2 regions of the Paraburkholderia sp. DD10 genome follow, and region 2 is predicted to be linked to the other one. Evidence: predicted binding sites of a transcription regulator. Region 2 holds the regulator's gene; the other holds the start of a gene.
What was found. The regulator FNR, encoded in region 2, switches genes on or off when oxygen is low (the NO sensors DNR and NnrR bind a similar motif). The targets are predictions, from matches to a motif close to TTGATNNNNATCAA.
Positions count from the first base shown of each region.

Region 1: the regulator FNR is predicted to act here: its motif matches at 1,478-1,491, upstream of ACOCG7_RS02430 (universal stress protein).

Region 1 covers NZ_CP185392.1:516,913-520,321, reverse strand. Annotated here, with positions in the region: gene ACOCG7_RS02440 (acyl-homoserine-lactone synthase) at 1-467, shown strand, start outside; gene ACOCG7_RS02435 (FadR/GntR family transcriptional regulator) at 627-1,316, opposite strand; gene ACOCG7_RS02430 (universal stress protein) at 1,605-2,084, shown strand; gene ACOCG7_RS02425 (helix-turn-helix domain-containing protein) at 2,295-3,083, shown strand; gene ACOCG7_RS02420 (SUMF1/EgtB/PvdO family nonheme iron enzyme) at 3,214-3,409, shown strand, end outside.
Region 2 covers NZ_CP185393.1:1,239,164-1,242,572, reverse strand. Annotated here, with positions in the region: gene ACOCG7_RS20975 (zinc-dependent alcohol dehydrogenase family protein) at 83-1,069, shown strand; gene fnr (fumarate/nitrate reduction transcriptional regulator Fnr) at 1,154-1,948, opposite strand; gene ACOCG7_RS20965 (response regulator) at 1,941-2,372, opposite strand; gene ACOCG7_RS20960 (response regulator) at 2,611-3,258, opposite strand; gene ACOCG7_RS20955 (PAS domain-containing sensor histidine kinase) at 3,255-3,409, opposite strand, start outside.

The DNA of each region.
Region 1 (3,409 bases), on a different replicon from region 2:
TGGAAATAGACGGCTACGACGCACTCGGGCCGCATTACATGCTGATTCAAGGCGAGGACCGGCAGGTGCGCGGCTGTTGGCGCCTGATGCCCACCGAAGGCCCCAACATGCTCAAGGACACGTTCCCGCAATTGCTGCACGGCGCGGAGGCGCCGGTCGGCAGGCACATCTGGGAACTGAGCCGCTTCGCGATCGAAACCAGCGGCGAGGAGCAGTCGTTCGGCTTTGCCGATGTGACCATGCAGGCGATTCACGAGCTCGTCACGTTCGCGGACCGCATGGGCATCACGCGCTACGTCACGGTGACGACGACGCCGATCGAACGGCTGCTGCGCAAGACCGGCATCGAGATCAGCCGGCTCGGCGCGCCGTTGCAGATCGGTGTGGAGCGGGCCGTCGCGCTGGACATCGCGGTGAGTCCGAAAACCCGTACCGCGCTGTTCGGGCCGATCGCCGCCGCGGCTTAGTGGCTGCTTGTTGGCCGCTTGGTCGTGCCCGCTTGGTGGCAACCAAGCGGGCAAATCGCACGCCCCGGGCCGGGAGCTGGACGGCCCGGTGGTGCGGCGACGCAGTGCCGCTCCATGCTCCGCCCGCAACACTGCGGTGAAGCACGCGAACGTCCCAGCCTAGGAGCCGAACATCCGCTCCAGCGCATTCTCGAGATGCGCCCGCATCGCCCTTCCGGCCGCGGGCGCGTCCTTACGGCGAATCGCGTCGAGCACCGCCATATGCTCGGCCTGCACGAGCCGTTGGCGCTCCACCGTTTTCACGAGCGACAGATTGCGCGACAGGTTCATGCTGAACACGATTTGCTCTTCGATAAACGACATGACCGTGATGAAAAACGGATTCTTCGATGCGCGCGCCACCGCCAGGTGGAACATGAAGTCGTCCTTTGCGCCGATACCCCGTGTTTCGATGATGCGCTCCAGTTGCTCCCACGCGTGCTGGATCGCGGCGATGTCGTCGGCGTCGGCCTTGAGCGCCGCCTGCTCCGCCGCGCCCGCTTCCGTCACGATACGAAACTCATAGCAGCGGCGGATGTCGGACAGCGTTTCGAGCGGCGCGAAACGGCGCACATCCGGATCGGGCCGCCGCGCGACCGTGGTGCCCGAACCATGCCGCGTCATGATGATGCCGTCCGCCCGCAAGCGCGCCAGGGCTTCGCGCACGGTCGGCCGCGAAGTCGCAAAGCGTTCGGCCAACGCATGCTCGGTGGGCAGCCGTTCGCCTTCCTTGTATTCGCCTTCGAGAATGCGATTGAGGATGTCGCCGTAGATTTTGTCGGGCAAGCCCGTCGTTTTGCGCTCGTTCATCAGCGGGGCTGAAGCAGCTTGTCTGAGTAGGTTTTGATTGTAAGGCAAATCATGTTTCACCCTAGCCGGCGATATGCGTCATGGATTGCGATGAAGGCCGCCAGTGCTTGCTGCACGGCGCTCTCGCGTCAGGCGGCGGTGTCGTCGAATTTGACAAGTGTTTGATTTACATCCGGCCGCATGGCCGTTTTTCAGCGATCATTAAAACTCGAAGCGGTCATGCACCGTCAAGCCGCCCGGTCCGCCAAGCGGCTGTGGCAATCCGAATCCTTCTGACACGGAGTCGATATGTACCAACGCATCCTTGTAGCGGTCGATGGCAGCCAGACCTCGCGCCGTGCGTTCGAAGCAGCGCTCGCGCTCGCCAAATCCTCGGGTGCGGTTTTGCAGCCGTTGTATGTGGTCGAGAACACGCCGTTGTACTTCGAAGCGCCGGGCTACGACCCTTCGGTTCTGCGCAATCGTCTCATCGACGAAGGCAAGGAACTCGGCGCGGAGTTCGCCAGGTTCATGGCCGCGCAAGGCGTGAAGGGCGAACTCGTGGTAACCGAAGCGTCGTCGCTCGACGACGTTTCCGCGGTCGTGCTGAAGGCGGCCGCCGATTTCAACGCCGATCTGCTGGCGATGGGCACGCACGGCAGGCGCGGTTTCCAGCGTCTGATTCTCGGCAGCGTGGCCGAGCGTTGCGTACGGCAAGCGAGCTTGCCCGTGCTGCTGATTCCATCCGCCGCGGCCAAGGAAAGCAAGGAAGCCGGCTCGGCGTCGTGACGCGCTTCGCGGCGCATCACGAGTGCGGCGGCGCTGCGTCGACGGCTAGAGCCGCGAGCTCCGCCTTCTCACGACGCGCGGCAATTCGCGACGCCAAACAGTCTGACGTCGCGCAAGCGACCCGACCGTGCGAACGCGTCGTTTTGCCGCTAAGCGGCGCGCATGGCCGGTGGGACAATCCGTTGTCATCCCGATCAATGGCTGCCGAACATGCTGACTCCCACCGTTGCTGCTCGCTCCATCGGCAGTGCCGAACCCGCCGCGCAATCGCCGCTGCGCGGCCGCCACATCGCGCCGCCGAGGGCGACCGCGCGCACCGCCGCGCGCTGTTCGAGCTGTGCGATGCGGCAGCTCTGCATGCCCCAAGGTTTGTCGTCCGCCGAACTGTCGAAGCTCGAAACGCTGATCTGCGCCGCGCGCTCCGTGCGGCGCGGCGAAGCGCTGTATCGCAGCGGCGACCGCTTCGACAACATTTACGCCGTGCGCTCCGGCTCGATGAAAACCGTCATGGCGCATCGTGACGGCCGCGATCAGGTGACCGGCCTGCGCATCGCGGGCGAGGCGCTCGGTCTCGACGGCATCAGCGACGACGTGCATGCATGCAGCGCGCTCGCGCTCGAAGACAGCACCGTTTGCATCGTCCCGTACGACGCGCTCAAATCGTTGTGCCGCGAAAGCGGCCCGATGCAGGAGCGTTTGCATAAGCTGCTCGGCGAGCAGATCGTGCGCGAGGCCGCGCAGATGATGGTGCTCGGTTCGCTGTCGGCGGACGAACGTGTCGCCGCGTTCCTGCTCGACGTTTCCGAGCGCAATGCGCAGCGGGGCTATTCATCGGCGGAATTCAACTTGCGCATGACGCGCGAGGACATGGGCAGCTATCTCGGCATGACGCTCGAAACCGTGAGCCGCACCCTGTCAAGATTTCAAAAGCGTGGCCTGATCGACACGCAAGGCAAGCGCATCCGCATCGTCGATTTCGAAGGATTGCGGCAGGTCTGAGCCGCGAGCCGGGGACTGGCTCGCGCCGCCGGACCCCCGTCCACATGCTTTTTCGGCGCGCTTTCGCCTTGGCATGGCTGCTGCGACCGGGTACAGTCTTAGTCCGTCCCCCGCAAGGAGACCCGGCGAAATGAATCGCGACCCCGCCCCGCACCACCCGCTCGTCCAGCGTCTCATCGACGCGCGTCAAGTCACCGACGCATTGTTTTCCATCGTCAAACCCGAGTTTCTGTACGAACGGCCGATCCGGGAGCGCCACCGGATCGTGTTTTACATCGGCCATCTGGAAGCGTTCGATCGCAATCTGTTCGATCAGCGTTTGTGCG
Region 2 (3,409 bases):
GGGCGCGCGGCCTGTTTCAATGCGTTCGGATGCGTTTCGATGCGTTTCGATGCGCCGGCCGCCCCGGTTCGAGGAGACTCTGATGCGTGCGATGGTATTCGACGGCAGCGCGTCGTCGCTGCGTGAGCGGGATATGCCTGATCCGACGCCAGGCCCTGGGCAGATCCTGATCGATGTTCATACCTGCGGCGTGTGCCGCACCGATCTCCATCTGATCGACCATGAGCTGGAGCACCCAAAACAGCCCGTGATTCCGGGCCATGAAATCGTCGGCACGGTGGCCGAACTCGGCGCGGGCGTGACGGGCTTCGTCGTCGGCGACCGGGTGGGGGTGCCGTGGGTGGGCCGCACCTGCGGGCATTGCCGCTACTGCCTGTCGGCGCGCGAAAATCTCTGCGACGAGGCCGGCTTCACCGGTTATACGATCGACGGCGGTTACGCCGAGCGCACCGTCGCCGACAGCCGCTACTGCTTTCATCTGCCGGAGCACTACACGGATATCGAGGCGGCGCCGCTGCTGTGCGCCGGCCTGATCGGCTATCGCACCTTGAGCATGGCGGGCGACGCGCGGCGGATCGGCATCTACGGTTTCGGCGCGGCGGCGCATATCGTCGCGCAGGTCGCGCGTCATCAGCAGCGCACGGTGTACGCGTTGACGCGTCCGGGCGACGATGCGGCCCGGCAACTCGCGCTGCGTCTCGGCGCGGCCTGGGCGGGCGGCAGCGATGAGACGCCGCCCGACGAACTGGATGCCGCGTTGCTGTTCGCGCCGGTCGGCGCGCTTGTTCCGCAAGCCCTGCAAGCGGTGGCGAAAGGCGGTGTGGTGGTGTGCGGCGGAATTCACATGAGCGATATTCCGTCGTTCCCGTACGCGTTCCTGTGGGGCGAGCGGCGCGTGGTGTCGGTCGCCAATCTGACGCGCGACGACGGGCTCGCCTTCATGCGCATCGCGCACGAGACGCGCCTCACGATCGAAACGACGACTTATCCGCTGACGGATGCCAACCGCGCGCTGAGCGACCTGCGTGACGGCAGACTGACGGGCGCGGCCGTGCTCAGCATTCGCTAGCGTGAGCGGTTCGGGCGTGGTCCGCGTCGCCCCGCGTTTTGCGGTGCGTTCGGGCGAAAACCGCACTGCGGATCAACCCCGGAATCACACCCGCACGAGGCCCGCGTGATCCACGATCCGGATATCCTTGCCGCGTATGTCGACCAGTCCGTCGCGCTGGAACCTGGAGAGCATCCGGCTCACCGTTTCGAGCTTGATGCCCAGGTAGCTGCCGATTTCCTCGCGCGTCATGCGCAGATGAAATTCCGCCGGCGAATACCCGCGCAGCCGCAGGCGGTCCGACATGTTCAGCAGGAACGTCGCCACCCGCTGGTCGGCGGACATGGTGCCGAGCAGCAGCATCTGTGACGATTCGCGCACGATCTCGCCGCCCATCATCCGGTGCAGGTGCTGCTGGACGGCCTTGACCTCGCGGCACATGGCTTCGAGCAGATGGAACGGGATGATGCAGACCTTGCTGTCCTCGAGCGCCACGGCGTCGCAACTATGGTGGCCGGAGCACACCCCGTCCAGTCCCAGCGAGTCGCCGGCGAGATGAAAACCGGTCACCTGCTCGCGGCCGTCGCGATGCATGACGACCGTCTTGAACGAGCCGGCGCGTACCGCATAGATGCTCTGAAACGAATCGTTCGCGCGGTAGAGGGTCTCGCCCTGCTTGATGGTCCGGGACGGGCAGATGAGCGATTCCATCCGTTGCAATTCCTCGGATGTCAGCCCTTGCGGCATGCAGATGGAGCGCATCGAGCAGGCCGTGCAACGTACCGCGTCGTTGCGCGGCGCCCGTGCGGTTGCCGGCTCGGCTGCGGGAGCGGGAGCGGGCGAGGCTTGCCGGATCTTAAGCGAGGGCGACGTGACGGAATAGACGGCAACGTCAGACATGATGTGCTCCAGGTTGAGGAAGGGTGCGCGCGCGATGTTCGCCGGCGATCCGCTGGATCGCGTTGCGCGCTAGATTGAATTCGCTGGTCTTGTCGAAAAAGTAGTGAGCGCCGCTCGCGAGGCATGCGCGCCGGAACCAGGCGCCTGAACGGTTCGTCAGCACCATGACGATCACATGCGGCATGCGTTGGGCAAGCAACGCGAGCAACTCCATGCCGGTGCCGCCGTTCAGATGCAGTTCCGTCACGACCAGATCGGCCGCGCCGGCGGCGATGCCCGCGAATGCCGCGCCGGGCTCCTCGGCTTCGCCGACGATCTCGACGCCGTCGAGCGCGCCGAACAGCGCGGCGATACGGTGCCGCACCAATGCGGCATCGTCGACGAGAAAGACGCGCAGGGCGGGGTGGTCAGTGCTTGAGTTCATGGCTCGAAGTATCGGTCGCGCCGTATCTAAATGAAATCGGCGTCGAATGAACTTCGAGTAGGCGAGAGGGAGGCGCTGTAGGGCGTTTCCTACAGCGGGTGGAGCGGAGCGGGGATCGGCGAGTGCGCTAAGTGCGCGGAGTGCGCGGTGGGTCGCGATGGGCGGCAGGAGCGAAAACGCGCGGCGGCGGGGTCCGTGCGCGTTGTGACCCGCAAGCCGATGCGAGTCACGCGGGCGTTTAGATGTCGTCCTCGTCGCTGACCAGCTTGTGACGCATCGCATAGCGCACCAGCGCGGCGTCGTGCGGCATCTGCATTTTCTCGAGGATGCGCGTCTTATAGGTGCTCACGGTCTTGGCGCTCACGCACAGTTCGGCCGCGATCTCGGTGATCGTCTGACCGGTGGCGATGCGCTTCAACACGTCGAATTCCCGATCGGACAGACGCTGATGCGGCAGCAGATCGGTGGGTTCGTTCAGGCTCTGCGCGAACCGCTCGGCCATCGCGAGGCTCACGTAGACACCGCCCGCGGCGACCTTGGTCACGGCGGCCACCAGCTCGGCGCTCGCGCTTTCTTTCGTCAGATAACCGGACGCGCCGGCCTTGAACGCGCGCACCGCGTATTGCTGCTCGGCGTGCATGGTCAGCACGAGAATGCGCAGCGTCGGCTTTTCTTCCTTGATCTGCTTGATCAACTCGACGCCGTTGCGGCCGGGCATGGACAGATCGAGCACCAGCACGTCGGCGGCCCGCTCGCGGATCAGCGCGACGGTGCTCGGGCTGTCGTTCGCTTCGCCGACCACTTCGAAGCCGCTTGCGCCCTCCAGGATATGGCGCAGACCGTCGCGCACCAGCGCATGGTCGTCGGCGATCAGGACGCGGGTCATGTTTGCATCTCCTGCATTTGCACGGTTTCCGCCGGAATGGTGACGCTCAGCACGAAGCCTTCGCCTTGCGCCGTATGAATGTCGACCGCGCCGCCCAGCATGTGCGCGCGTTCGCGCACGCCGAGCAAGCCGAACGACTTGCCGGCCGGCT